Regions from separate parts of the Micromonospora sp. NPDC005194 genome, predicted to be linked through region 4. Evidence: riboswitches for the same ligand, from Rfam matches in the RefSeq annotation. Region 4 holds a riboswitch; each other region holds the start of a gene.
The links. A riboswitch is a leader RNA that binds a small molecule or an ion and turns the genes downstream of it on or off. The one in region 4 is predicted to bind cyclic di-AMP.

Region 1: it holds a riboswitch for cyclic di-AMP, as region 4 does, so the genes downstream of both, ABZU53_RS01700 (NlpC/P60 family protein) here and ABZU53_RS23020 (C39 family peptidase) in region 4, are expected to answer to the same signal.
Region 2: it holds a riboswitch for cyclic di-AMP, as region 4 does, so the genes downstream of both, ABZU53_RS06120 (hypothetical protein) here and ABZU53_RS23020 (C39 family peptidase) in region 4, are expected to answer to the same signal.
Region 3: it holds a riboswitch for cyclic di-AMP, as region 4 does, so the genes downstream of both, ABZU53_RS16935 (hypothetical protein) here and ABZU53_RS23020 (C39 family peptidase) in region 4, are expected to answer to the same signal.

Annotation. Positions count from the first base shown of each region.
Region 1 is NZ_JBEXIA010000002.1:17,647-24,831, reverse strand. Features, by position in the region: gene ABZU53_RS01710 (NlpC/P60 family protein) at 1-62, shown strand, start outside; gene ABZU53_RS01705 (N-acetylmuramoyl-L-alanine amidase) at 125-2,101, opposite strand; cyclic di-AMP (ydaO/yuaA leader) riboswitch at 2,336-2,472, shown strand; gene ABZU53_RS01700 (NlpC/P60 family protein) at 2,486-3,526, shown strand; gene dcd (dCTP deaminase) at 3,590-4,168, opposite strand; gene ABZU53_RS01690 (pyridoxamine 5'-phosphate oxidase family protein) at 4,268-4,825, shown strand; gene ABZU53_RS01685 (zinc metalloprotease) at 4,904-5,887, opposite strand; tRNA gene ABZU53_RS01680 (tRNA-Gly) at 6,090-6,163, shown strand; gene ABZU53_RS01675 (VOC family protein) at 6,280-6,648, shown strand; gene ABZU53_RS01670 (dihydrofolate reductase family protein) at 6,822-7,185, opposite strand, start outside.
Region 2 is NZ_JBEXIA010000005.1:122,702-129,886, reverse strand. Features, by position in the region: gene ABZU53_RS06135 (alpha/beta hydrolase) at 1-5, shown strand, start outside; gene ABZU53_RS06130 (AAA family ATPase) at 113-2,230, shown strand; gene ABZU53_RS06125 (cation diffusion facilitator family transporter) at 2,337-3,254, shown strand; cyclic di-AMP (ydaO/yuaA leader) riboswitch at 3,396-3,527, shown strand; gene ABZU53_RS06120 (hypothetical protein) at 3,581-4,600, shown strand; gene ABZU53_RS06115 (hypothetical protein) at 4,723-5,283, shown strand; gene ABZU53_RS06110 (SRPBCC family protein) at 5,401-5,853, opposite strand; gene ABZU53_RS06105 (PfkB family carbohydrate kinase) at 6,025-7,002, shown strand; gene ABZU53_RS06100 (5'/3'-nucleotidase SurE) at 6,999-7,185, shown strand, end outside.
Region 3 is NZ_JBEXIA010000017.1:71,365-78,549, forward strand. Features, by position in the region: gene ABZU53_RS16910 (hypothetical protein) at 1-53, opposite strand, end outside; gene ABZU53_RS16915 (copper ion binding protein) at 68-277, opposite strand; gene ABZU53_RS16920 (metal-sensitive transcriptional regulator) at 427-723, shown strand; gene ABZU53_RS16925 (heavy metal translocating P-type ATPase) at 729-2,690, opposite strand; gene ABZU53_RS16930 (YibE/F family protein) at 3,153-4,517, shown strand; cyclic di-AMP (ydaO/yuaA leader) riboswitch at 4,684-4,814, shown strand; gene ABZU53_RS16935 (hypothetical protein) at 4,819-5,838, shown strand; gene ABZU53_RS16940 (carbonic anhydrase) at 5,927-6,655, opposite strand; gene ABZU53_RS16945 (MarR family winged helix-turn-helix transcriptional regulator) at 6,904-7,185, shown strand, end outside.
Region 4 is NZ_JBEXIA010000029.1:72,839-80,023, reverse strand. Features, by position in the region: gene ABZU53_RS23035 (acyltransferase) at 1-447, shown strand, start outside; gene ABZU53_RS23030 (hypothetical protein) at 540-1,052, shown strand; gene ABZU53_RS23025 (hypothetical protein) at 1,271-2,041, shown strand; cyclic di-AMP (ydaO/yuaA leader) riboswitch at 2,327-2,467, shown strand; gene ABZU53_RS23020 (C39 family peptidase) at 2,700-3,542, shown strand; gene ABZU53_RS23015 (alpha/beta hydrolase) at 3,668-4,414, shown strand; gene ABZU53_RS23010 (CDP-glycerol glycerophosphotransferase family protein) at 4,419-6,089, opposite strand; gene ABZU53_RS23005 (bifunctional cytidylyltransferase/SDR family oxidoreductase) at 6,129-7,185, opposite strand, start outside.

The DNA.
Region 1 (7,185 bases), on a different contig from region 4:
AACCGGTGCAGGTGTCGAGCATCACCACCATGCCGATCGCCGGGTTCCGCCGACCCGGCTGATCCAGCGGACGCCACGAGGGCCCTCGGTCGGATGACCGGGGGCCCTCGTCGTATGTCGTTCGTCAGCGGGGAGCGCCCACCGGGGACGGCAGGAGCTGCACGTCGGCGAGGTCGACGTACATGATGCGGTGGCCGAACTGGATCTGCGCGTACCGGTTCTTGCCCCGGATCACCGTCCAGTCGCCGGGCGAGGAGCCGTCAAACGTGCTGGCCCGGTAGTACTCGCCGGCCAGCACCGCGCCGACGGCGTAGCGCTGACCGGCGGCCAGCGTGTACTGCAGCGGTGAGATCGCCTGGTAGGGCACGCCGGCCGAGTAGGCCGCCTGCTCCGGGTACGCCCGCCCGTACACGGGGATGGTGGCCCGGCCCGGCTTCGGAACGGCCACCACACCCACGGTCCAGGTGGCGGTCGGCGCGGACGCCGGGTTGTGGAACCAGGCCCGTTGCCCGAGGTACCAGATGGCCGTCCAGTCGCCCTGCCGGCCGGCCAGCGCGTACGTCTGGCCGGCGGAGGCCCGCGCCCCGTGGTCCGACACGTCCATCGTGTTCGGGGTGCCGTCCGGGCGGAGCGCGATGTCGTTGACCAGCGGCGCGTCCGTGGACGGCGCGGTGTGCAGCACCACCGACGAGGAGCCGCGCGGCGCGCAGGGTGTTCCAGGGGTGACGCACCCGGTGAACGCCGGTTGGTTGGTCGCGTAGTCGGGGTCGATCCGGACCAGCCCGGTGGCGGGGGTGCCGGTGTCCAGTCGCGGTGCGTGCAGCAGGTCGAAGTAGTGCGTCCAGTCCCAGTAGGGCCCCGGGTCCCAGTGCATCCCGCGCACGGTCGACGCGACGGTGCCGGGCACGTTGTCGTGGCCGATGATGTGCTGGCGGTCCAGCGGGATGCCGTACCGCAGCGCGAGGTGCCGGACGAGCTTCGCCGAGGTCCGGTACATCGCCTCGGTGTACCAGGTGCCCTGCGCGGCGAAGCCCTCGTGTTCCAGCCCGATCGACTTCGCGTTGACGTACCAGTTGCCGGCGTGCCAGGCGACGTCCTTGGTCTTGACGTGCTGGGCGATGTGCCCGTCCACCGAGCGCAGCGAGTAGTGCCAGCTCACGTAGGTCGGGTCCTGGACGAGTTTCAGGGTGGTCGCCCAACTCGCCTCGGTGTCGTGGATGACGATGTACTCGATCTTCTGCCGGGCGGGCCGGTCGGAGAGATCGTGGTTGCCGTAGTCGCCGTCGCCGAACGCCTCGTAGGGTGCCGGGATCCACTCACAGGAGACGGTCCGCGGGCACTCCAGGCCGTCCGGGCGGGCGAGTCGTCGCAGGCCCAGCCGGTCCAGCCAGGAACGCTGGGGTTGGACCGCGCGGGCCGGCAACGTGACCCGCTGGCCGTCGTCGGTCACGCGGGTCTCGCCGGCGCCGATGGTGGTGAAGACCTCGTCGGCGAAGGCCGCCGCGGCGTCGGCGCTGTCCGCGCCGGCGTAGCGGGCCACCGCGCCGTACCAGGTGGCGGGGTCGGTGCCGGCGCCGACCGGGGCGCCCACCTCCCGTTGGTACGCGGCCAGCAGCGCCGCCCCGCCCCGGATGTTGGTCGTCGCGTCGCTGCGCAGCGCCTCGGGGGCGGCGCCGGTCAGCGCGGCGGCGGCGTCGACGGTCTGCATCGCAGCCGTGGGCGGCGCGGGATCCGTGGCCGGCGCGGGTGCCAGGACGGCACGGGAGTCGTCGCCGCGCGGATCCTCGGTGCCGGCGTCGTGGTGGCCGCGCGCGGGTAGGGCGGCCACGTGGCGGGCATCGGTCAGGTGCATCGGTCCGTAGCCGCCGCTGGTGCTCGGGGTGCCGGCGTTGCTGTCCCAGCGGGACTCCAGGTAGGAGACCCCGAGCAGCACGGCGGTCGGCACGCCGTACTCGGTCGACGCGGCGGCGTACTGCTGCTGACGGTCGGCGGCCGGTGCGGCGGAGGCGGGGCCGGCGCTCAGCGGTACGGCGGCCGTGGCGATGACCACGGCGACCGCGAGCGATGCGCGCCGGCCGGCGGACAGGGTTGGACGTTCCATCGAACCCCCTAGATTTGACTGGTAACGGTGTGGTCACCTTCGCGCCGGTCGGGAGTCCGCGTCAATACCTTTCCATACATCAAACTGCATCGAAAGAAAGCTTCACGCACGCTCGGTGACCTCCTCCAATCGGTACGGAGTGTCACGGCCGCACGGGTTGCGGATCGGTAACGGCCGTCTCTACTCTGGTCATTTGTCGGCCCGGTAGCAGGTCTGCCCATCCCGGGCGGTAACGGACCGACACCGCCGAGTCGCTTGCGAGCGAGCCGGGGACCCAGGTTCCCCCGGGGTGAATCCGCAGCCAATGCGGTAGGGCGCCAACTTCCCGCCCGAACCCGTCAGCTAACCCGGTAGGCGGTCAGGAAGAAGGAGTACGGAACCCCGGTGGCCCTCCATGCCCCGCGGCCGTCGTCCGAACGGTCGGCCTCGGCCGACCCGACGTCGACAGTGCCGCGTCCACGCTGGTCCCGCTTCACCACCGCCCTCGCCGCCCTGGTCGGCGTAGCCGTCGTCCTGACGGGCAGCGCCACGGCGGCGCACGCGGATCCGTCCGTCGCCGAGATCGAGCGCCAGATCGACGCCGACTGGAACAAGCTCGAACCGGTCATCGAACGGCACAACGCCACTCGCGCGGACCTGGCCGTGAAGCGCAGGCAGGCCGACGCGCTCGCCGCCCGCATCGCGCCCCTGGAGCGCCAGGTCGACGCCGCGATGAACAAGGTAAGCGCGCTGGCCGTGCGCGCGTACATGGGCGAGAACCTGTCGACCGTCAACACGATGCTCGGCAGCCGGTCGCCCGGCGAGGTGGTCGGGCAGCTCGAGATGCTCGACCGGTTCGCCCACAACCAGCAGGAGGACGTCCGTCAGGTCGCCGACCTCCGCGACGAGCTGGCCCGGCAGAAGGCGCCGCTGGACGAGATGGTGGCCCAGCTGACCCGGACCGAAGCGCAGCTGGCGGCGAAGAAGAAGCAGATCAACGACGAGATCGACCGGCTGCAGAAGCTGCGCCTCAAGGTGTACGGCAATGGTGGCGGCGGTCCGCTGCGTCCGGCGCCCTGCCCGGCCAGCTACCCCGGCGGCGGCGCGGGCACGGCGGTCAAGTTCGCCTGTGCCCAGATCGGCAAGCCGTACGTGTGGGGTGCCGAGGGTCCGAACTCGTACGACTGTTCCGGGCTGATGCTCGCCGCGTGGGCGAAGGCCGGTGTGTCGCTGCCGCACAACGCCGCCGCGCAGAGCCGGGTGACCAAGAATGTCAGCAGGGGCGATCTGCGCCCCGGCGACCTGGTCTTCTACTACAGCGACATCCACCACGTCGGCATGTACGTCGGCAACGGCTGGGTGGTGCACGCCTCCCAGGCCGGTCAGCCGATCAAGATGAAGAAGGTCGACGACGGGCCGATCCACAGCTACGGCCGTCCCGGCTGACCAACGCGGGACGCAGCAGGGCCCGTCGCGATCTCGTCGCGGCGGGCCCTCGTCGTCCGCTATCTATCGCGTCGGCCAGGCACGCCAGTTCTGCCAGGAGCGGCTCGGCGTCGGCCCCCGCTGCCCCTGGTAGCGCGAGCCGTAGACCACCGAGCCGTACGGGTGCTCGGCCGGCGAGGAGAGCCGGAAGATGCAGAGCTGGCCGATCTTCATGCCCGGCCAGAGGGTGATCGGGAGGTTCGCCACGTTGGACAGCTCCAGCGTGACGTGACCGGAGAAGCCCGGGTCGATGAACCCGGCGGTGGAGTGGGTGAGCAGGCCGAGGCGGCCCAGTGAGCTCTTTCCCTCCAGCCGGCCGGCGAGCTGGTCGCCGAGCGAGATCACCTCCAGCGTCGAGGCGAGCACGAACTCCCCCGGGTGCAGCACGAACGGCTCGCCGTCGGGCACCTCGACCACCGATGTCAGGTCGTCCTGCTGCATGGCCGGGTCGATGTGGGTGTAGAGATGGTTGTTGAACACCCGGAACAGCCGGTCGAGTCGTACGTCGATGCTGGACGGTTGGACCAGGGTGGGCTCGAACGGTTCCAGGCCCAGCGTGCCGGCCTTGATCTCGGAGACCAGGTCACGGTCGGAGAGCAGCATCGGACCACCATAGCCGCGTTGGCCGGACCGGCCGGATTCGGTGCCGGTGACCAGCGCGTCGAGGTCGCTGCTCGTACATTTGTTCGATAGAATGTCGGCATGGCTTCCTGGTCCGAATTCGCCGCCGACGAGCCCCGCCTCGCCGACGGGATCCGCGTTCTCCTGCAGCAGTACGGGCCGGGCTTCGGCTACCTGGCCACGGTCCGCGCCGACGGCGGGCCCCGGGTCCATCCGGTCTCCCCGGTCATCACCGACGAGGGTCTCTTCTGCTTCATCATCGACTCGCCGAAGCGCCGCGACCTCGAACGGGACGGCCGCTACGCGCTGCACTCGTTCCCTCCGGAGGAGAGCGACGACGAGGCGTACGTGGCGGGCCACGCCTGGCCGGTCACGGACCCGGTCCAGGTGGCCCGACTGGCGCAGAGCGCCCGGGCCGAGCCGCAGGTCGACTGGCGGCTGTTCGAGTTCACCGTCGACGTGGCGATGTTGACCCGTCGCGAGCAGCACGCCGCCGGCGTTCCGGGTGTCACCCCGAGCCGCCCGGCCGTGCGGGTCTGGCTGGACCCGCAAGCCCCGCCCGCACCGGCCGCGCCTGTCGCCGTACCGCAGACGCGCCCGACCCGCCGCAGCCGTGACGTCCAGTGCACGGCCGCCTGACCACGGCCCTGCTGTCCAAAAAAACGCCGGTGCCGGCTCCGTCGTGACGGAGCCGGCACCAGGTGTGCGCGAGGAGAGCTACGCCGCGCGGTACGCGTTCCACGCGGTCAGCATGCGGCTCGCCTGCCCCGGGGTGAACTGGTACATGCACGAGTCGTAGGTGTAGTCCATGAAGTTGGTGATCGGGTCCAGGCCGGTCGCCGAGCAGGTGTTCCGCCCGGTCGGGCACTCGTACGCCGGCGACGCCTCGGCTGGGGTGTCGCTGACGCTGTCACCGGAGCCGCCGCAGCCACCCTGGAAGGTGTGGTAGAGGTTCAGCCAGTGACCGATCTCGTGGGTGCCGGTGTCGCCCTGGTTGTAGTTGGTGGCGGTGCCGCCCGGCAGGGACTCGTTCAGCACGACCACGCCGTCCATGGTGCTGAGGTTCTGCTGCGGGAAGGTCGCCCAGCCGAGCAGGCCGCCGCTCAGCTCGCCGAGGTAGATGTTGAGCGTGTTCTTGCCGCCCACCCGCAGCGACGACTTCATCGACCGCTCCGCCGACGAGCCGTTGACGATCGGGTACCAGGACGGGTTCGTCACCCGGTTGATCTTGTCGAGCCGGAAGGCGAAGGCGGTGGCAGCGCCGCCGGTTCCGCCCGCGTAGGCCTGGTTGAGCACGCTGATCTGCGAAGTGATCATCGAGTCCGGGATGTTGCCGCCGGCCCGGGTGCTGTTCTCCTGGATCACGTGCACCACCACCGGGATGGTGACGGTGGCCAGCGTCGTGGCGCCGGCGCCGGCCCGGAAGTTGGCACGCTCGCGCAACGCCGCCGCGAGGTCGGCGTCGCGTTCGCGGACCTGCTTCGCGGTCAGCTCGTTCGGGTCGTGCGTGGCCGCCGCGCCGGGCTTCACCCGAGCGTTGGCGTGGCTGTCGGCCGGCTCCGCGCAGGCGCCGCCCGGCGCCGCGGAGAAGGCCGAAGCAGCCGGAACGACGCCCACCGCAGCGGTGCTGAGCAGCAGCGCGAGGGTCGTCGACGCGACACCGGCGGCACGCCGGGTCAGCAGGTTGGGACGGAGTCCCATGGGCCCACCTCTTTCTGGCGGCGTGACAGGGGGTGTGTCACGCCGTGGCTGAAACGTGTGGGAGACGTTACAACCCATCGACGCATTTGAGAACGCCCATATCTTGCCGTCACGAAACTTTTTCCGAGGTGAAGGCGTCCCGCCGGCGCGTGGGGGTGGCTGGGTGCACCGGTTCGACGACTCGGGTACAGTGGTGCCGCCCGCGGGTGTAGTTCAATGGCAGAACATCAGCTTCCCAAGCTGACAGTGCGGGTTCGATTCCCGTCACCCGCTCCACGACCGAGGCGCTGACCAGGACGAGAGTCCCGGTCAGCGCCTTCGATGTTGCCGCGCGCGCACGTCCCTGGGCTGCCTCGCTCCTACCCGTTAGGGTCCGGTCAGGAGGTGGTCGCGTGTTCACCGAGGCTTTTCCCATCGTGACGACGCCCGACCTGCCGCGGTTGATCGCGTTCTACCGGGACGTCGTCGGCTTCGAGCTGACCTACCGGTTCCCGGAGGACGGTGAGCCGGAGTTCGTAGCCCTGCGGCTGGGCAGCAGCGAGCTGGGCCTGGCCGCCGACCCGCATGCAGGCGACCCCACCCTCTCGCGCCGCTGGGAGTTGTGCGTGTACGCCGACGACTGCGACGCGGCCGTGCACGTTCTGCGCGCGGGTGGCGCGACGGTCACCGAGGAGCCGGTCGACCAGCCCTGGGGTGAGCGGTCCGCCAGGGTCACCGACCCGGACGGCAACCGGCTGCTGGTCCTCTCCCGCCTGGCTTAGGGCATGTGTCAAGGGCCCTTTGCCGGACCGCCGCCCGGACTCCGCCTCGGCCCGACCGAAGACTTCGGACTGGCCGCTGCCATCGCAGGTCGCAGATCTTGGACAGTTTCCGTTAGCTGCTAACGGAAACTGTCCAAGATCTGTGCGCCGACGGCTCCCGCCTGTAGTGGCGGTCACCGTCTCCAGAACAGGAGATGGGTGACTCCGCTGGGGCTGGGCACCGACTCCAGGTGGAAGCGGTCGAGAAGTTCGTCGGGGCTCTCCCACAGCCGCTCGCCCCGGTCGAGGTCGACGGGCGCGACGGCGATGTGCATCGTGTCGACCAGGTCGGCCTGGAGGAACTCGCGGATGGTGGCCACCCCACCACCGAGGCGTACGTCCCGACCGTCCGCTGCCTGCTTGGCCTGGGCCAGGGCCTCGGCGGGGCTGGCGTCGAGGAAGTGGAACGTGGTGTCGGACAGGGTGAAGGACGGCCGTACGTGATGGGTGAGCACGAAGACCGGCGTGTGGAACGGCGGGTTGTCCCCCCACCAGCCC
Region 2 (7,185 bases), on a different contig from region 4:
GCTGAGCACGTTCCCGCACCTCGGGCGCGAAGCCCCGGGCCCGGGGCCGTACCCTTCTGCGGTTGGCCCGCGCGGTTCGCGCCGTCTGCCGGCGACATCGAAGGAGCGTGCGTTGACCGACCAGACCGCCCTGGAGCAGGAGATCGCCGTCGAGCAACGGCACCTCGACCGGGTGTACGCCCGACTGGCCGAGCTGCGCCAGTCCGCGGTTCGGGCCGAACGGGACGGCTACCGGATGGCCCGGGTCGGCACGTTCGGCGCGCTGGTCGAGCGCGACGCGATGGTCTTCCACGCCGCGCAGCGACGGCACACCCTCGACGCCGAGCACGAGGGGCTGGTCTTCGGCCGTCTGGACCTGCGCGACCGGCAGGTGCTGCACGTCGGGCGGCTCGGCATCCGCGACGAGGACGCCACCACGCTTGTCGTCGACTGGCGCGCGCCGGCCGCCTCCGCGTTCTACCAGGCCACCCCGGCGCAGCCGCTGGGCGTGGTGCGTCGCCGCACCATCTCCTCGCGCGCCGAGCGGGTCACCCGGATCGAGGACGACCTGCTGGACCCGACCGCCGCGCCGGAGGGGATGACTGTGGTCGGTGACGGCGCGTTGCTGGCCACCCTGTCCCGCGCCACCGGTCGGGGCATGCGCGACATCGTGGCGACGATCCAGCGGGAGCAGGACGAGGCCATCCGGTCGCCCGGTTCCGGGGTGACGATCGTGGCGGGCGGTCCGGGCACCGGCAAGACGGCGGTCGCCCTGCACCGGGCGGCCTTCCTGCTCTACTCCGACCGCAGCCGGTACGCCGGCGGGGGCATCCTGGTGGTCGGGCCGTCCACCGTCTTCGTCGAGTACATCGCCTCGGTGCTGCCCTCGCTCGGTGAAGACACGGCGACCCTGCACTCGCTGGGCAGCCTCTTTCCGGGAATGACCGCCACCCGCGCCGACCCGCCCGAGGTGGCGGCGGTGAAGGGCTCGCTGCGGATGCGCCGGGTGCTGGAGCGCGCAGCCCGCGACGCGGTGCCGGGCGGCCCGGGTGAGCTGCGGCTGCTCTACCGGGGCACGCTGCTGCGGCTGGACCGGGCCGAGCTGGACCGGATCCGGGACCGCGCGCTGCACCGTGGCGCCCGGCGCAACGAGGCACGCCGGGCCGGCTTCGACGGGGTGTTCGCCGCGCTCTGGGCGCAGGCCCGGGCGGTGGGCATCACCCGGCTGCCCGAGCACCGGGCCTTCGAGGGCGAGATCGCCGAGCGGCCGGAGTTCCGGGAGTTCCTCAAGGCGTGGTGGCCGCGCCTGCACCCCCGACACGTGCTCGGCTGGCTGGCTCGCCCGGATCGGCTGCGTCGGTACGCCGGCGGCATCCTCTCCGGCGCGGAGATCAGGCTGCTCACCGCCGCGTACCAGAATCTGGACACCGCGGGCCTGACCATCGCGGACGTGGCGTTATTGGACGAGTTGGACGCGCTGCTCGGCAAGCCCATGCAGCCGGCGCGGGCCCGCCGTGACCCGTTCCAACTCGCCGGCGGCGTGCGCGAGCTGAGCACCGCCAGCGACCGGCAGCGGGCCGCCCGCGCGGCGGCCCGGGAGCGTCCGGAGGACTACCGGGAGTACGCGCATGTGGTGGTGGACGAGGCGCAGGACGTCTCGCCGATGCAGTGGCGGATGGTCGGGCGGCGCGGCCGCCTGGCCTCCTGGACCGTCGTGGGCGACCCGGCGCAGACCGCGTGGATCGGTGATCCCCAGGAGCTGACCCACGCCCGGGACCAGGCGCTGGGCCGTCGCAAGCGGCACGATTTCACGCTCACCACCAACTACCGCAACTCGGCGGAGATCTTCGCGGTGGCGGCGGCGGAGATCCGCCGGCTCTACCCCGACCTGCCGCTGCCGACCGCCGTACGCTCCACCGGTATCGACCCCGTCGAGCTGGTGGTGCCGCCGGCCGGGTTGGAGACCGCGGTCGTGGAGGCGGCCACCGGCCTGCTGGCCGAGGTGGACGGCACGGTCGGGGTGATCACGCCGGTCACCCGCCGCGACGAGGTCGCCGGTTGGCTCGGCTCACTCGGCGCGGCGCGGCTGCAGGTGGTGACCAGCCTGGAGGCGAAGGGCATGGAGTACGACGGGGTGGTGCTGGTCGCCCCGAGCGAGATCCGGGCCGATCCGGGCTCCGGCGTACGAACGCTCTACGTGGCGCTCTCCCGGGCCACCCAGCGGCTCACCACCATCGACCCGACCGGCTGACCTGCGGGTTGCCGTGTCGAAGGGTGGGCCGGTCCGTACACTTGCATACATAGCGATGTGAGCATACATTTGACCGGGTCCCGGGTGGCGACGGAGGGTGGATTTCGTGGGAGCAGGTCATGACCACCACCACGGGTCGGTCACCAACGCCGCCCACCAGCACCGGGGCCGACTCTGGACCGCGTTCGGGCTGCTCGCGACGCTGATGGTGGTCGAGGGTGTGGCCGCCTTCCACACCGGCTCGCTCGCCCTGCTCTCCGACGCCGGGCACATGTTCACCGACGTGCTGGGCATCGGGATGGCGCTCGCCGCGATCACCGCCACCCGGCGGGCCACCGGCGACCCGCAGCGCACCTTCGGGCTCTACCGCCTCGAGGTGCTCGCCGCCCTGGCCAACGCCGTCCTGCTCTCCGGCGTGGCGGTCTACGTGGTGATCGAGGCGATCGGCCGGTTCGGCGACCCGCACGAGGTGCTGACCGGCCCGATGCTCGCGGTGGCCGTCCTCGGCCTGCTCGCGAACGTGATCGCGTTCGCGCTGCTGCGCGCCGGCGCCCGGGAGAGCATCAACCTCCAGGGCGCCTACCTGGAGGTGCTCGGCGACCTGCTCGGCTCGCTCGGCGTGATCGGCGCGGCGCTGCTCATCGCGGTCACCGAGTGGTGGTGGGCCGACCCGTTGGTAGCGGTCGCCATCGGCGTGTTCATCCTGCCGCGCACCTGGCGGCTGGGGCGCGCGGCCGTCCGCATCCTGGTGCAGGCCGCCCCGGAACACCTCCAGGTCACCGCCGTGCACGACCGACTGGCCGCGGTGCCCGGCGTGGTGGAGGTGCACGACCTGCACGTCTGGACGCTCACCTCGGGCATGGAGGTGGCCTCCGCACACCTGATCATGGCACCCGGCGGGGAGGTCGGCACGGTGCTCACCGCGGCGCGTACCGCCCTGCGGGAGGACTTCCGCATCGAGCACGCCACGCTGCAGATCGAGCCCGGGTCCGCCACGGGCGCCTGCGGTTCGATCGAGTGGTGAGCACCTATCTGACGAAAAGACCGTTTTGCCGTCATCTTCGGTGGCGGCGCAGACACCTTCCGTCACATCGACTGCACACGTCCCACCTGCCCCGGTAGGCTCGTCCCCGGCCACCACCCGGCGGCGCCCTCCCGGCGCCGGTGGCGGCCGCCGCCTAATCACCCGAGAGGGCGAACCGGGGAACCACGTTCCTGGGGTGCATCCGCGTCAGCGGTAGGGATCTTCCGTCCCGAACCCGTCAGCTAACCCGGTCGGCGGCTGACGGAAGGACATGCGTAGTGGCACCAGCACGACCACCCGCCGCCCGACTCGCGGCACTGATCGTCATGATGGTCACCCTCGGCGTCGCCCTACCGGTGGGCGCCGCCACCGCCGCTCCCCCCGGCGGCCTGCGGGCCGCCGCGGCGCCCGACGGCGACGAGGAGGGCGGCACCCCCGCGCTGCGGGCCCAACTGGAGGCCGCCAGCAAGGGCTACCTGGACGCGAAGCGCGCCCTGGACACCTCCGTCCAGCGCCAGCAGCAACTCGCGGCCAAGCTGAAGACCACCGAGGCCGAGATGACCGTGCGCAACGGCAAGGTCGGCGAGATCGCCGGCGTGGCGTACCGCACCGGCCGGCTCAGCACCGTCTCGGCGTTGCTCAACACCAACACCCCCGAGGGCTTCATGGACCGGGCGGCCGCGCTGGACGTGGTGGCCGCCAACGAGGACCGGGTGCTGCGCGACCTGCACGCCACCCGGGACGAGGCCAACCGCACCCGCACCGCCCTGGACGGCGAGATCCGCGAGCAGCGCAAGCAGGTCGAGGTGATGGCCAAGCGCAAGGAACAGGCCGAACGGGCCCTGGCGGTCGCCACCAGCAAGCCGCGCACCACCGCTGCCGACACCAGTTCCAACCGGGGCACCTCCACCGCCAACGCCCAGCCCGCGCCGCGCAACTCCGACGGCTCCTGGCCCTCCGAGTCGTGCAGCATCAACGACCCCACCCCGGCCAGCGGCTGCATCACCCCCCGCACCCTGCACGCCCTCAACCAGGCGAAGGCCGCCGGCTTCACCCGGTACGTCTCCTGCCACCGCTCGGGCGGCTCCGGCGAACACCCGAAGGGTCGGGCCTGCGACTTCGCCGCCCAGAAGGGCGGCTTCGGCGGGGACGCCACCGGCGGCGACAAGACGTACGGCAACAACCTGGCCGCGTACTTCATCCGCAACTCCGACCGGCTCGCCGTGCTCTACGTGATCTGGTACAGGCAGATCTGGCTGCCCAGCAGCGGGTGGAAGTCGTACAGCGGGGGGAACGGCGACCCCTCCAGCGAACACACCAACCACGTACACCTGTCGGTGTACTGACCCCACCGGTGGCCGGCGCACCGTCGAGCGGGTGCGCCGGCCCCGGGTACGTCAGCGGACGTACCCCGGACGCCGCCGGTGATCGGACGACCCGGCCGGGCCGGGCCGGCAGCATGTCGGGTATGCCGCGAATCCCACCCGCCACCCGCAAGGCGCTGCTCACCCTGCACCTCATCACCTCGCTCGGTTGGCTCGGGGCCGACCTGGTGCTGCTCACCCTCGGCATCGCGGCACAGCGCGGCGCCGACCCGGCCGTGGTCTATCCGGTCGCCGGGCTCGTCGGCACGGTGCTGTTCGCGCCGCTGAGCGTGCTCGTCTGGCTCGTCGGCGTCGCCAGCGCGCTGCTCACCCCCTGGGGCCTGGTGCGCCACCGGTGGGTGCTGGTCAAGCTCGTGATCACCACGGCGATGGTCGGGCTGGTGCTGTTCCTGCTCACCCCGAACCTGCGGCACGCGAGCGCGCTGGGCGCCGCCCTCCCCGCCCGGGATCGCGCCGACCTGGTGATCGCGCCCGCGGTGTCGACCAGCCTCATGATCATCGCGACCGTGCTCTCCACGTACAAGCCCTGGGGCCGCCGACCCGCCCGACCCACCGGCGCACGCCATACCTCCGCCGCCGCGAGCCCGGCACGCAACGCGCCACAAGATCGCGCAACAACACGGAAGTCAACAGTGTTGCGTTAGGGCTCCGGCCGGCCAACCCGTGCTGGATGGCCCGGCGATCATGGAGTTGTGGTGCCTGCCTTGGCGTTGTATGGGCGTTTTGTGGCCCACCACAACTCCATGATCGGCGAGGCACGATCATGACGCGGGGCGGTCGAGGGCCGCACCGAGGCGGGTGGCCAGGGCGAGGTGGGCGGCGCGGGCCTGTTGGAAGGCGTACCGGAACAGGGGCGTCGGCGCGCGCAGGGTGATGTCGACGTCGATCCGGACCAGGCCGTCCGGCTCGGCGCGCAACCGGGTGTGGTTGCGGACGGTGGTGGCCGGCCACTGGCGGGCCACCGTGACGATCTCGTCAGGTTCGCTGATCAGCACGTCCGCCTGGTAGGTGGTGCGGAAGCGCAACGGCCCCACCGCCAGCCTGTCGTTGATCGTGTAGCTGGCTCGGGCGCCCGGACGGGGCGGCACCCGGCGGACCCGGACGATCAGGGGGTGCAGTTCGCCCTGGCGGGTCAGGTCGCTCAACAACGCCGCCGCCTCGGCGAGTGAGCAGCGGGCCTGGACGGTGTAGCTGAAGCTGTCGCTGCTGAGCACACAGTCTCCCGAGGTCGCTGGTCGCACGATCGTCCCGTACGCGGCTCAGGCTGGCAACGCCCGGACGGACACCGTCCGTTGTCCCGGTATTCGCCCAGCATTCCCACTACGGTCGGCTGATGGGAAATCACCGGTTGTGACGGAGGGTGGACACATGTTCGGTGACGACCGGTGAGCGGGCACGTGATGGTCTTCGCGCCCACCCCGCAACTGACGGTGACCGTGGATCAGCCGAACGACCAGCCCGAACTGCACCTGCACCCCGGCGGCCAGGGCGTCTGGCAGGCCCGCATGGTGCTGTCGCTCGGGGTCGACGTGGTGCTCTGCGCCGCGCTCGGTGGCGAGGTCGGTCAGGTGCTGGAGCCGCTGCTGGTCAGCGAGGGGGTGGACCTGAAGGTGGTGATGCGCGACTCCGGCAGCGGCGGGTACGTGCACGACCGGCGGGGCGGGTCCCGACAGGAGGTCGTGGACGTGCCCGGGGACCGACTGAGCCGCCACGAGCTGGACGAGTTGTACAACCTGGCGCTCGGCGAGGGACTTCGCGCCGACGTGAGCGTCCTCAGTGGCCCGAATGCGCCGTGGCTCGTCCCGGCCGACCTGTACCGCCGCTTCGCCGCCGACCTCGGCGCCAACGGCAGCCGGGTGGTGGCTGATCTGTCCGGTGACCACCTGGGCGCCGTACTGGACGGCGGTGTGTTCTTCCTGAAGGTGAGTCACGAGGAGCTGATCCGGGACGGTCGGGCCCGCAGTGGGGACGGCGCCGAGCTGACCCGGGCGATGTACGACCTGCACGCCTCCGGCGCCGAGACGGTGGTGGTGAGCCGAGCCGACCAGCCGGCGCTGGCTCTCATCGACGGGGAGCTCTTCGAGGTGGAGATGCCCCGGCTGGAGGCCGCCGATCCGCGCGGCGCGGGCGACTCGATGACCGCCGGCGTGGCGGCCGTGATCGCCCGTGGTGGCGACATCCGGACGGCCATCCGCACCGGCGCCGCGGCCGGCGCGCTGAACGTGACCCGGCACGGGCTGGGCACCGGACGGTTGGACTCGATCACCGGGCTGGTGGAGCGGGTCCGGCTCGTCCCGGCGGACAGTCGGCAACAGGAGCGGACCACCCCCGACGAGTTGGCCGACCGGGCGGTCGAGCGATGACGCTGCGGGTGCTCGTGACCAACGACGACGGGATCGCCGCGCCGGGCATCCAGGCGTTGGCCCTGGCCGCCGCCCAGCGGGGCCTGGACGTGGTGGTCGCGGCGCCGATGGAGGAGGCCAGCGGCACCAGCGCCGCGATGAGCGCGGTGGAACGGGACGGGCGGGTGGTGGTGCACGACCATC
Region 3 (7,185 bases), on a different contig from region 4:
AAGACCGCCGCGAGACCGAGGGCGAACCCGCCCATTCTGGTCACCGTGTTCATCCCGGGCTTTCCGCTCACGCCTCGACGAGGTCGTAACCGGCCTCGTCGACCGCTGCCCGGACGGACTCCGCGTCCACGGGTTGCTCGCTGGTGACGGCGACCCGGCCGGTGGCGAGATCCACCTGCACGTCGCGCACCCCGGCGATGGCGCCCACCTCGGCGCTGACCGCGCTGACGCAGTGCCCGCAGGTCATGCCCCGCACCTGGAACGTCGTGTCGACCATCGAATCTCTCCCTTCGTCGTCTGCCAGCCTATACCCCCCAGGGGTAAGGCCGAGGCAGACTCGTGACCGGTCATGTACCGGTACCCGGTGGGGGTATCGGACACGAGGGACGTTACCATACCCCCCAGGGGTACGCTATCCTCGTCGCCATGACCGCACCCACGCCGATCCGCGGCTACACCGCCAGCAAGGACCAGCTGCTCGCGCGGCTCCGCCGCGTCGAGGGGCAGGTCCGGGGCATCGAGAAGATGGTCGACGACGACCGTTACTGCATCGACGTCCTCACCCAGATCTCCGCGATCCAGGCCGCGCTCGACAAGGTGGCCCTGGGCCTGCTCGACGGGCACGCCCGGCACTGCATGCACGAGGGGGCGGCCGAGGGCCGGGCCGACGAGATGGCCACCGAGATGATGGCGGCCGTCGGCCGACTCATGAAGCGCGGCTGAGCCGGTCAGTCGGGCTCCGCGTCGAGGCGTACCCGGCGGAGCAACTGGGCGTTGAGCGCCACCACGATGGTGGACGCCGACATCAGCACCGCCGCCACCGCCGGGCTCAACGCCACCCCGGCCCAGGCGAGCACCCCGGCCGCCAGGGGCAACGCCACCACGTTGTAGCCGGCGGCCCAGGCCAGGTTCTGCCGCATCTTGCGGTACGACGCCCGGGAGAGCCGGACCACGGCACCGACACCGCGCGGGTCGGACGACGCCAGCACCACCCCGGCGGACTCGATCGCCACGTCGGTCCCCGCCCCGATCGCGATGCCGACGTCGGAGCGGGCCAGCGCCGGCGCGTCGTTCACCCCGTCGCCGACCATCGCCACGGTCAGCCCTCGCCGCTGGAGCTCCGCGACCCGGCTGTCCTTCTCGGCCGGCAGCACCTCGGCGAAGACCTCGTCCACCCCCGACCGGAAGCCGAGATCGGCTGCCACCGACTCGGCCACCGACCGCGCGTCGCCGGTGATCATGGCGATGGTGCGGACGCCTTCGGCACGGAGCTCGGCGATGGCCTGCCGGGCCTCCGGACGCACCTCGTCGGTGAGCGCGAACGCCCCGAGCACGGTGCCCGGCAGCCGCACCAGGTACAGCACCACGGCCCCGCGCGCCGACCATCGGCCGGTCGCCGCCTTCAGGTCGTCCGGGAGCGCTCGGCCCAGATCCCGCAGCAACGCCGGGCCGCCCACCGCGTACTCCGTACCGTCGACGGTGGCCCGCACGCCGCGGCCCGGCAGCGACCGGAAGCCGGTGGCACGCGCTGGGCCGGCGGACCCGGCCGCCGTCACGATCGCCCGAGCCAGCGGATGCTCGCTGTCGGACTCGACGCCGGCGGCGATCCGCAGCGCTTCCTCCCGCTCCAGCCCCTGGGTCGTCACCAGGTCGCTCACCGCGTGCTCACCCCGGGTCAGCGTGCCGGTCTTGTCGAAGAGCACCGCGTCGACGGTCCGCATGCGCTCCAGCGCCAACCGGTCCTTGACCAGGATCCCGCGCCGCGCCGCCAGGGCGGTGGAGAGCGCCACGACCAGCGGGATGGCCAGGCCGAGCGCGTGCGGGCAGGCGATCACCAGGACGGTGACCGTACGGACCACCGCCTGGTCGGGCTCACCGAGCGCGGTCCAGACCGCCAGCGTCACCACGGCTGTGCCGGCGGCCACGTAGAACAGCGCGGCGGCGAACCGGTCGGCCAGCAGTTGGGCCTGCCCACCCGAGCGCTGCGCCTGCGCGACCATGCGCTGAATGCCGGCGAGCGCGGTCTCGTCACCCAGCGCCTCGACCCGGACCCGGATCGCCGAGTCGGTGGCGACCGTGCCGGCCACCACCCGCTCGCCCGTCGACCGGGCCACCGGCCGCGATTCACCGGTGATCATCGACTCGTCCAGTTCGGCGTCGCCATCGACGATCCGGCCGTCCGCCGGCACTCGACCCCCGGGCCGGACAAGCACCACGTCGCCCACCCGCAACGCGCCGACCGGCACCGGCTCGGCCTGCCCGTCCGCCGCCACGCGCTCGGCCTCGTCGGGCAGCAACGCGGCCAACGCCGCCAGCGCCCCCCGGGCCTGCCCGATGGCCTTCATCTCCTGCCAGTGCCCGAGCAGCATGATGGTGACCAGCGCGGCCAACTCCCACCAGAAGTCCAGGTCGAAGGCGCCCAGGCTGGTGGCCAACGACGCCGAGTACGCCACCGTGATCGCCATCGCGACCAGCAGCATCATTCCCGGCGCCCGGTCCCGGATCTCGCGCACCGCACCGACCAGGAACGGCCAGCCACCCCAGAGGAAAATCACCGATCCGAGCACCGGCCCGACCCAGGAGCGGCCCGGAACGTCCCACCGGAGCCCGAGCCCGTCCACCACCAGGTGGCTGGTCAGCACCACCGGCAGGGTGAGCACCAGGCAGACCCAGAACCGGCGGCGGAACATCGCCGGGTCGTGGCCGGCGTGCTTGTCGTGGCCAGCGTGCTTGTCCTGGCCGGCGTGCCTCTCCGGGCCGGCGTGCTGATCGTGGCCGGCCGGCGTCGCGTGCTGGCTCTGGTCGGCGGCCTGCTCAGGGGCGGGCTCGGACGCGGGCATGACTCCAACATGCCGCTCCGGGCGACGCCGCGCGGGCGGTTCGACCATCCGACACTCCGCCACGACCTGCGACACCCGGTCCGGCTGGCTAGCATTTCCGGCGATGGCCTACCGGACCCCACCGCCCAGTCGGGCACCGGCGCCGCCACGGCGCGGCGCCTCCGCCGACCGGCCGGTCCGACGGCTCACCCTGTGTGATCACCGGGTCGCCAGCCGGCAATCCGATGCGCCCGGCACCGCGTTCGACCGGCGGAGGTGAACCGACCGGCCCGTCGGCACGTACCCCGCACCGGATCGTTGGGAGTTCTCGCATTGGGTTCCGACCACAGCCGTACCGCTCCGCCCGTCCCACCCCGGGTCCGGCGGATCCTCGTCGCGACGGTGGTGCCACTCTTCGTGGCCACCGTCGTCGCCGCCGTGGTGCTCTGGCCACGGGACGGGGCGCCGCAGACCGGCGGCGGCACGGACGCGCCGCGCCACCACGGCACGGTCACCCGGGTGGTGACCGAACCCTGCCCACCGTCGGCCAACCCGGCGGGCACGCCGGCCATCGGGCCGTGCGGGACCGTGGACGTACGGATCGAGGACGGGCCGAGCGCCGGCCAGCAGGTGCAGACGCCCGTCCCCGCCGGGCCCGGCGCTCCGCGGATCGAGGTCGGCGACGACGTCGTCCTGGTCGAGCTGACCGACCCGACCGATCCCGCCACCAGCAGCTGGAACATCGCCGAGCATCAGCGCGGAAAGCCGCTGGTATGGCTCGCGGTGGTCTTCGCCGCCGCGATCGTCGCGTTCGGCCGGTGGCGGGGCCTGGCCGCGCTGGCAGGGCTGGCCGCCAGCTTCGCCATCCTGCTCACCTTCGTGTTGCCGGGCATCAGCGCCGGCCGGTCACCGCTGCTGGTGGCGGTGGTCGGCGCAGCCCTGATCATGTTCGTGGTGCTCTACCTGACACACGGGGTGACCGCGCAGACCTCGGTCGCGGTGCTCGGCACCCTGGGCAGCCTGGTGCTCACCGGCGTGCTCGCGACCATCGCCACCGCCGCCACCCACCTGACCGGCTTCGGCAGCGAGGACGCCACCACGCTGTCGATGTTCCAGGCCGATGTCGATCTGCGTGGCCTGCTGCTCGCCGGGATCATCATCGGCTCACTCGGGGTGCTCGACGACGTGACCGTCACCCAGGCCGCCACCGTCACCGAGCTGGCGAACGCCAACCCCGGCCTGAGCCGGCTGCAGCTCTACCGGGCGGCCACCCGGGTCGGCCGGGCGCACATCGCCTCCACGGTCAACACCATCGTCCTGGCGTACGCGGGCGCCTCACTTCCGCTGCTGCTTCTGCTCACCGCCGACACCCGCCCCCTCGGGCAGATCCTGACCAGCGAGTTCCTCGCCCAGGAGATCGTCCGCAGCGCGGTCGCCACGCTCGGCCTGATCGCCGCCGTACCCCTCACCACCGGGCTCGCCGCCGTGGTGACCGCGGCCGGGTCGACGCCGGCGCAGGACGCGGCCGCCGACGTCCTGACGCCGCGCCCCCGTCCGGACCGGACGGAGGCGTTGGCCGCCCTCAGCTCCCCGCCAGCGGGTCGGTCCGACGGGCCCGACCCGGAGCGGAGCGCACCCCCATCCACCGCCACCACCGGGTGGCCAGAGCCGAACAGGAGCACGGATACGGCATGGTGACACTCCTCAGCGTGACCGGATCGGGCCTACGCCCTGAGAACCGCGTCACTGGTCACTCAACGCCATGGCGAAATGACGCTTTTAGTCGGCATCAGGACGTAGCTCAGGCGGTGGACTCTCGGGTAACCTCGCTGCCGGTCACCGACGAAGGCGCGCAGCGGCGCCTGCGGTGCCACCGCCCAATCGCCAACCGGCGAGCCGGGGACCCAGGTACGTGGGGTGAATCCGCGACAGCGGTAGGGGCCACTTCCGCCCCGAACCCGTCAGCTAACCCGGTCGGCGGTCGACGGAAGGGAACATTGTGACGGCACCCCTACGCCGCTGGTTGACACCCGTGGTGGCCGTGCTCGCTGCGCTGACCGTGTTCGCCGGGCCCCTCCCGGCCCACGCCGCCCCGACGACCCCCACACCGTCCGGGCACGAAGAGGAAGACGAACCCAAGCTCCTCAACGACGTCATCGAGCAGACCAACCGGGACTACGTGGCGGCCAAGTCCAAGCTGGACAAGTCCAAGAAGCGGCAGCTTGAGCTGGCGTTGCAGGTCGAGCGGGCGAAGGCCGACCTGGAGGCGCTGGCCCCGCAGGTCGGGCAGATCGCCGCCCAGTCGTACCGGACCGGGCGGATCGGCGCGATCGCGATGCTGCTGGAGAGCGACGCCCCGGACTCGTTCGTCCGACGGGCCGCGGCGCTCGACGAGATGAACATGGTCAACGAGAAGAAGCTCGCCGAGGTCAACACGGTCAAGACCCGCGCCGAGCAGGCCAAGCTGGCCCTCGACGCGGAGGTCCGCGAGCAGCAGAAGCAGACCGCCCTGATGGCGAAGGACAAGCGCGACGCGGACAAGGCGCTCGCGCTGGTCGGCGGTCAGGGTTTCACCGGCGGTCTGGTCGACGCCGTCTCGCCGGTCGCCCGGATCGGCCCGGGTCGCACCGCCGACGGCGACTGGAAGGCCGAGTCATGCAGCGAGGACGACCCCACCACCTCCGGTTGTGTCACGCCGCGCACCCTGCACGCGTACAAGGAGGTCAAGCGGGCCGGGTTCAACCGGTTCGTCGGCTGCCACCGCAACGGTGGCCCGTTCGAGCACCCGAAGGGCCGCGCCTGTGACTGGTCGTTGCAGAAGAGCGGCTTCAGCCCGTGGCACAACAACGACACCCGCATGTACGGCAACAACGTCGCCGCGTTCCTCATCCGCAACGCCGACCGCCTCGGCATCTACTACGTGATCTGGAACCGGCAGATCTGGTTCCCGGCGACCGGCTGGAAGTCGTACAGCGGACCGTCGAACCACACCGACCACGTGCACATGTCGCTGCTCTGACCCGGTGCCAAGAAGTCGAGGGCCGTCCCGCATCAGGCGGGGCGGCCCTCGTCGCGTCAGGCGGCGGAAGTTGCCGGGGCGGTCCGCGTCAGGCGGCGGCGGAAGCTGCCGGGTCGTCCGAGGCGCCGGGCGCGTCGAACGTCGCGGCACCCGCCGGTGCGGGGGTAACCGCGCGCACCACACCGGCGGCGAGCCGGTACGACATGCCCACCACCGCACACCGCCCCTGTGCCACCTCGTCGGCCAGCACGGGCGACTGCCCGAGCAGCGTCTCGACGGTCTGCGCGATGTGGATGTCGACGATGCCGTCGACGTCGTCCACGCCCTCGGCGGTGGCACGTCGCAGGCTGGGCAGCACCGCGTCGACCACCGCGGGCAGGTGTCCCGGCGGCGCGACGCCGGTGGCGGCCGCCTCACGGGCGGCCTGCACCGCACCGCACGAGTCGTGGCCGAGGACCACCACCAGTGGAGTGCCGAGCACCGTCACCGCGTACTCCACGCTGCCCAGCACCTCCGGGCCCGCGGTGTGTCCGGCCGTACGGACCACGAAGAGGTCGCCCAGCCCCCGGTCGAAGATGATCTCAGCCGCCAGGCGGGAGTCGGAGCAGCCCACGATCACCGCGAACGGGTGCTGCCCGTCGGCCACGGCGGCCCGGTGCCCGGCGTCCTGGTTGGGGTGGCGCGGCGCCCCGCTGACGAAGCGCCGGTTGCCCGCGGCCAGCTCGGCGTACGCTCGGGCCGGCTCGGTCGGCGTCGGCGCTCGATCGGCAGCCCGCTGCGGGCCCGGCTGCCCGCCAGGCGTACCGGAACGGCTCATCCCCGCACCTCGTCTCCACGCGTTTGACCTGCTCAAGAGGCTTTTCAGTCGGGCCGGCGGTGGGCGCTGGCTCGGGCTCCACGGTCACACGCACCGCAAGATGCGTCAAGATATGCGTGATTTAGATTTCATACGTTGACCCCCGAACCGGCCCTCCGGCCGTTGGGACCGGGCCCGTCCGTCGGCACCTGGCCCGACCCTCCGGCGGGCACGGAGGTGGGGCGGACAACCGGAGAGGCGGCTCCACCATGACGAGCGCGGCGACGGCCGGAGGCGGCCGGAACTGGACGTTCCTCACCAACCACGGGCATGTGCTGCTGGCCATCGCCCGCGATCCCACCGCGCGACTGCGCGACGTGGCGGCCGAGGTGGGCGTCACCGAACGGGCCGCCCAGGCCATCGTCGCCGACCTGGAGGCCGGTGGTTACCTGCACCGCACCCGGGTGGGGCGTCGCAACGAGTACACCCTGAACCCCGCCGGCCGGTTCCGGCACCCCGCCGAGGCCGACCGCCAGGTCGGCGACCTGCTC
Region 4 (7,185 bases):
GCCGCGCAGTGGATCCCCGCCCAGTGGTGGACCACGCTGCTCGCCATCGCGTACCTGCTGGTGATCACCGCTGCCGCCGACGCGGACGTGCGGGGGCGGCGCTCGCCGTGGCGCTCCCGCCCGCTGGTCTGGCTCGGCGAGGTCTCCTTCGCCTTCTACCTGGTGCACGTGCTGGTCATGACGAGCGTGCTGCGGCTCAGCGGCGACTGGGGGACCGGCTTCCGGGGCTGGCGCGGCCCTGCGGTGGTGCTCGGGTTCCTGCTGGTGAATCTGGTGCTCGCCGGGCTGCTGCACCGCTACGTCGAGACCCCGATGATGCGCCGGCTCGCGCCGCGCCGTCCGAAGCGGCCGTCGGCCGTCCCTCCACAGCGCACCGGCGACACCGACGACCGGGCCCCCGGCGCCGGCCGGACCGACGAACAATCGACGTACGCCGACTCGCGCTGACCCATTCGCCCAGGCCGGACGCGGTCGGCGCGGCGTGAGCCGACACGCCCGGCGTCGATGCGCACGGCCGCCGTCGGCGGTAGCGTGGGGACGTGCTTCCGGTCGCGCTCACCTGTCCCCTGTGGTGGGTGGCGCGCTGGGCGACACGGGTGCTGACCAGCCTCGCCGTCATCGCCGCCCTCGCGCTCGGCGCGACCACGGCCCTTCCGGGGTCGCCAACGCCAGCCGCCGCGGCGACGTCCGCCGTCGAGCCGCCCGCGTCGCCCGACCGACCCGCCGCCGTGACCAGCACCGGGCCCGCGACGTCCATCGTCGACGACGACCAGACCGCCGCCCGCGACAGCGCCACCCGCGACAGCGCCGCCCAGGAGCGGGCAGCCCGCGACAGCGCCGCCGTTGACGAGTCCGCCGCCGTTGACGAGTCCGCCGCGGCGTGGTCCGCCGACCCGCAGCCCGCGCTGCACGGCACTTCGCGCACCCTGGTCGCCACGTCGACCGGTGTGACGCCGGCGCGGGCGGTCTCCGAGCGGTCACCCCGCGCCAACAATCCGGCCGCCCGCGCTCCCCGGGCCCCACCGGAGCACCGAATCACTGCGGGTCGCTGACCGCGCACCGGCTCCTGACCCGCACCGGGCCACTGACCTCCGCGCCGGCCACTGACCACCGCACCGGCTGCTGAGCCGCCCCGCCGCAGCGCCGAGGCCCCGATCGAGCGTCCCGCCACCGCACCTGTCGACACACCAGTCCGTACCAGCCGACCCGCGGGTCACCGACCCTCGTGCGGCTTCCCCGTCGCAACGCGCATTCTCCCGAGGTGCCGACCATGGAGACCGTCGTCTTCTACCAGTTCCTGACCGAGGTGCCCCAGGCCGCCGCCATCTGGTCGGCCCTGTTCCTGCTGGCGCTGACCGTTCTCGCCGTGCTGGTCGCCCGCCCGGAGCCGGACTCGACCGCCTCCGAGCCGATGCCGCCGCCGCCCACCGCCCAGGAGGTGGCCGCCGCCGAACTCGCCGACCTGCGCCGCTACGCCGAAGAGGTGGCCGTGGCCGCGGCCCGCGCGGCGCAGACGGCCCGGCGACGACGCGCTGACTGGCTGATCACTCAGGAAGAGGCGCAGGCCGCCTGGTCCCGGTACGACGAGGCGGACACCGCAGCCCGTCGGGTCGCCACCGCCGGGGCGCTGCCGACCCCACGTACCCCGCACACCCCGGCCGAGTACGCGGCCCGGGAGCGCTACCTGCACCGTGCCGCGATGGCGGCGCACTGGCGCGGCGAGTTGACCATGACTCAGCTCGGTGACGTGTTCGGGCACCGGCGCGGCTGGGATCCCCGCCGGCACCCGGTCGAGCAGGAGGTGCTGCTCACCCGGGCGATCCGTGACGCGAGGCTGGCCGACCACCGGGCCGCCGACGAGCGGGAGCGGTCGGCCTGGCGGGACGCGGAGCTGGCCGCCGAGTCGGCACGCACGCTCGCCGAGGAGGCGTACGCGGCGGCGGTCCGGTTGTGGCCGAACCCGCTGCCGTCGCGCCGTACGACGACCCGGGCGTCGCGTTCGGCGGTCGTGACACGCTGGCGTCCGGCCCGGGTCGGTTGAGCCCGATCTGTTATGTGAGGCCCGTCACGGACGATGGAAATCGGGCGACCGGCACCATCGGCGGCCAATGTTCGCGCGATTGTGGCGGCGTTGCCGGCAGCCTGTCCGGTTGTCGCCCGTCGGCGCCTCCGGAACCGGTTGTCCCATCGAGTCACGTCAGCGGCAATACGCGCAGAAATTGGTGCGCCAAACGATGTTTACGCAGGTGGGCGTGGCTTGGCAGGGTCCGCACCGGCCAGTACTGTCGTGCTGTCCGGTGCGGTAACCGATCGCAGGAGGCGACGCCGTGCCGACCCGCTCAATCGTGATCTACGAACCGGGGACCCACAGTAAGTCCGGGGTGAATCCGCGAGCCACGGCCCGCGGTAGGGCGATCTTCCCGCCCGAATCCGTCAGCTAACCCGGTAGGCGGTGACGGAAGGAGTTCCATCCTCGTGCAGCACCTTTCCACCCCTCGGTTGTTCCCCCGCCTCCACGGCGTCGCGGCGCCCCCGCTCATCCGCCTTGTGACGGTGAGCTGACCCCCCGGGTCGCCGCCTTTCCCGCCCGGCCGCGCCGGGCGTTCCCCTGAGCGGTTCACCATCCGCGGACCACGGTTCGCGCGCTGGCGCCTGCCCGGATACCGGCCGAGCCCGGTGTGCCGCTCACCCCCCGAACCGTGGAGGACCCCGTGAAGCACACCCTGCAGCGTCAGCTCCGTCGCCTCGCGACCGAGCGCCCGTACCAGATCGTCGCCGCCTCCGCCGCGGCCCTCGCGATCGCCACCACGACCGGCGCCCTGCTTGCGGGCGCCGACGGCGCCCCGGCCAGCGAGCACACCGCGACCACAGTCGCCGAGATGCGCAGCGACACCATCGCGTCTCGCGACCAGGCGCGCGTCGCGTCCCCCTCGGCCGCGCCGAGCACTGCGGCCCCGGCCACCAGCGCCGCGTCGCCCGCCGCGAAGGCCACGAGCAACCCGGACCTCACCCGTAAGCCGACGCCGCCGAAGCCGCCCGCGACCAAGGTGCTCGACTACGACTACGAGGCGCAGAACACGTACTACAACTGCGGCCCGGCGGCCACCCGCAACGCCCTCAGCGCCACCGGCATCGACCGTACGCAGGAGGAGCTCGGCGCCGAGCTGGGCACCACCGAGATGGGCACCAACTCGGCCGAGGACACCACCCGGGTGCTCAACGCCGAGGTGAAGGGTTCCCCGTACCAGACCCGGATGTTCGCGGGCACGCCCAGCCCGGCGCAGATGGACCGCCTCCAGGCCGACGTCGTCAAGGCCATCACCGACGGCCGGGGCGTGGTGGCCAACGTCGTCGGCGACGCCACCGACACCAATGGCGGCTGGCACTCCTACGGCGGTGGGCACTACATCGCCGTCGTGGGCTACAAGGACAACGGCCGGACCGTGCGGATCGCCGACTCGGCGAACGCGGCCGACCCGGCGTACTGGATCACCACGATCGACCTGGCCAACTGGATCGCCACCCGGGGCTACTCCGCCTGACCCAGGCGCTGACGCCCACGACGCCGCGGGCGCCGTCCCCCACGAGGGGCCGGCGCCCGCGGCGTCTCGCGTCGATGCCGATGACGGCTCTCGTACCGGGCCACGAACCGTGGGAGACTGCGGCCGTGGTGGACGAATCGGTTGGTCACGCCGGTCGCGGGCCGGTCCTGCTGCTGCTGCACGGCATGGGAGCGACGGGCGACGTGTGGCTGCCCTGGGCGCCACTGCTGGAGCAGCACTGGCCAGGGCGGTGGTTGGCGCCGGATCTCGCCGGCCACGGCTGGTCGGCCCCGCTGTCGTCGTACTCCTTCGAGGGTCTGGCCCAGCGGATCGCACAGGGCCTGGCCTTCGACGACCGCATCGTGGTGCTCGGCCACTCGCTGGGTGGGGTGGTCGGCCTGGCGCTGGCGGCCCGCGCCGCCGGCCTGCCGGTGGACGCGGTGGTCGGGTTGGGCATCAAGGCGGTCTGGTCACCCGCCGAGCTGGCCCGGGCCGCGGAGCTCGCCGCCCGCCCGCTCGGTTGGTTCGCCAGCCGCACCGAGGCCGCCCGCCGCTACCTGCGGGTCGCCGGCCTCACCGGTCTGGTCTCTCCGGACCATCCGATGGTGGACGCCGGCCTGCGCCAGGTCGACGGCCGGTGGCGGCTCGCGATGGACACGAGCGCGTTCGCCGTCGGCCAGCCCGACCTGACCGCGCTGCTGGCGGCGACCGACGTGCCGGTGGTGCTGGCACGCGGCGAGCACGACCCGATGGTCACCGACGCGCAGCTCAAGGAGTACGGCGTGCCGGTCGCCACGCTGCCCGGTCTCGGCCACAACGCGCACCTGGAGGACCCGGCCGCCGTGCTGGCGCTGCTGGACGCCTACCGCTGAGCTGCTAGACCGGTGCTGACGTGGCCAGGTTCTCCGCCGGCGCCAGCTCGCGGCGCGCGGCCGTCAGGAAAGCCTCGGCGTACGACTCGGCGGGGAAGTCACCCAGGTAGCGGCGGCGGGTGGCCCAGCGCTCCTCGGCCAGCGGGTCGGTGTCCAGCAGCGCGGTGAGCACGGCGTCCACATTCGACATGTCGCGCCGCAGCACGTAACCCGACCCGGCCAACGGGAAACGGTCGGTGAACCGGTCGCCCTCGTCGCCCATGTCGGTCACGGCGTACGGCTTGCCGGAGTAGAGGTAGTCCGAGATCACGCCGGACACGTCGGAGACCAGCGCGTCCGAGCGGTTGACGCACTCGGTCAGGCTCAGCTCGCGGGCCGCCGCGCCGAAGACGTGCTGACGGCCGCTGCGGGCTCGGTCGGCGGCCAGCAGCTCCGTCAGCCGGCCCAACTGGCGTGCCGACGCCGGGTTCTGCGCCGTGTACGGGTGGGCCCGCAGGATCACCGTGGCACCGCGCTCCAGCAGCCGTCGCAGCAGCTCCTCGGCCACCGGCAGCGAGCAGTAGTCGGCGTCGGCGTGGTGCCCGGTCCAGGTCGGGGTGTAGAGCACCGTCGGGCTCGCGAGGCCGCGCGCCGGCTCCCGGCGTACGTCGATCGACTCGACCTGCGGGCGGCCCACCACCACGAACTTGTCCGCCGGGATCCGCACCCCGGCACGGGCGTACCGGTCGATCGCCGCCGGACCGGCCACGAAGATCCGGTCGAAGATCCCCGAGACCGGGTTGGCGCTCGGCGCCTTGTCGCTGTCGCCGTGGTGCAGCTGGATGTGGGTGAGCTGGGTGAACCGGACGCAGTGGCTGTTCTTCGCCCCGTGGTTGACGTAGAACGCCACCCGCAGGCTCGGCACCAGCGCCTCGTCGATCGCCCGCAGGGTGGGGCAGTAGACCACCGGCGCGTCGGTGGCCGCGGCGATGGGCGCCAGGAACTCCGGCTCGCGCACCAGGACCAGGAACGGCCTGCCGATCCGCTCCAGGTACGGCAGCCACATGGTGACCTGGTATTCCGAGCCGGGCGGCGCGGAGAAGTAGAGCAGGAACTCCGGCTGGTGCCGGCGCAGCGCGCGGGCCACCGGCCCACCGCCGCCGGTGGGCCGGAACCGCCGCCGGGCCAGGTCCAGCGCGACCGCCCCGGCGCCGGCGCCCACCAGCAGGCTGACGACGAGCGCCACGGCGGCGGGCAGGGTCAGCGCGGCGGCGAGGGCCACTGCCGCGAGCAGCCCCAACAGGGCGACGCCGAGCCGGTCGGCGATCAGCGGGGTCCAGGCCCGTACCGGCAGGTTGGCCGCCCGGACCTCCAGGTTGCCGGCGGTCCGCAGCGGCCCCACCAGGAGCACCAGCCCCAGCAGGACCAGCGCCGCGGCGGCCAGCGCCGGGTCGAACCCGTCGTCGAGTCGCCGGGTGTAGCCGACCAGGACCGCCGCGGCGATCAGCGCCGTCTCGGCGACCAGGTCAGCGCCGGGCCGGATCCGCTGCTCGGCGGCCGCCGCGGCCAGCGCCGCGACGGCCAGCGCCAGCCCCCACCCGGTGGCGCCGGTCAGCGCCACCACGACGAACGCCAGCACCGCCAGACCGACGCTCAGGCACCGGGCAAGCAGCTTTCGGACCAGGTCACCACGCATGTCGTTCCGTTCGCCGCCGTCGGAGTTCCGTCGCCCGCGTCAGCTCGCGGAGGTCACGGCCGCCGCCGCCTCGGCCCGCGCAGACTGGGCCGGCACCGACGGACCGTCACCGGGCGCCCGGCGTACGTCGATGACCTGACCGGTCAGGTCGGAGATCAGCACGTCCAGCGACGACTGGGCGACGGCCTCCGCGGCGAGCAGGGTGTGCTCCGGCTCCTCGCCGAACGCCCGGGTCCGCATCGGGGTGGCCGTCCGCTCCGGGTTGATGCAGTTGACGCGGACGCCCACGTCGGCCCACTCGTCGGCGAGCGCCTGGGTCAGGTTGACCAGGGCGGCCTTGGTGGCCGAGTAGAGCGCGTAGCGGGCCCGACCCCGGGTGTACGAGCTGGAGGTGTAGAGCAGCAGCTGGCCCTTGGTCTGCTGGAGGTACGGCAGGGCCTGCCGGGCGATGGTCACCGGACCGACGAAGTTGACCTGCAACACCCGGTCCATCGTCTCCTCGTCCATCTCGGCCAGGGCGCCCTTCTCCAGGATCCCGGCGGTGACGACCACGTGGTCGATCCGGCCGGTGGCCTCGAAGGCGGTCGTCAGCGCGGCCTCGACGTCCTCGGCGCGCTCCACGTGGGTGCCAGTGGTGGAGCGGCTGAACGGGAAGACCTGCGCGCCGTAGCGCCGGGCCAGCTCGGTCAGCTCGTGGCCGATGCCGTAGCTGCCGCCGAACACCACGATGGTGCGGCCGGTCAGCTCCTCGCTGTAGCTGCGGTGGTCGGTCAGCCGGGGCGCCTGCGCCGCGGCGAGCTGGAAGAGCTTGTCCGCCAGGTGCACGTCGACCGGGTGGGTGACCTTGATGTTCTCGTCCGAGCCGTCGATCACCTTGATCGGGGTGCCCGGCAGGTAGCGCAGGACCACGCCGCAGTCGTCGGTGGCCGCGAAGTCGGGGTCACCCTCGGCGATCCGGTACGCCTCGCGGATGGTGGGGGAGCGGAACGCCTGCGGGGTCTGTCCCCGGCGCAGCCGGGAGCGCACCGGGATGTCGGTGATGCAGTCGTTCTCGTCCACCTGGATGATCGTGTCGGCGGAGGGGATGGCGACGTCG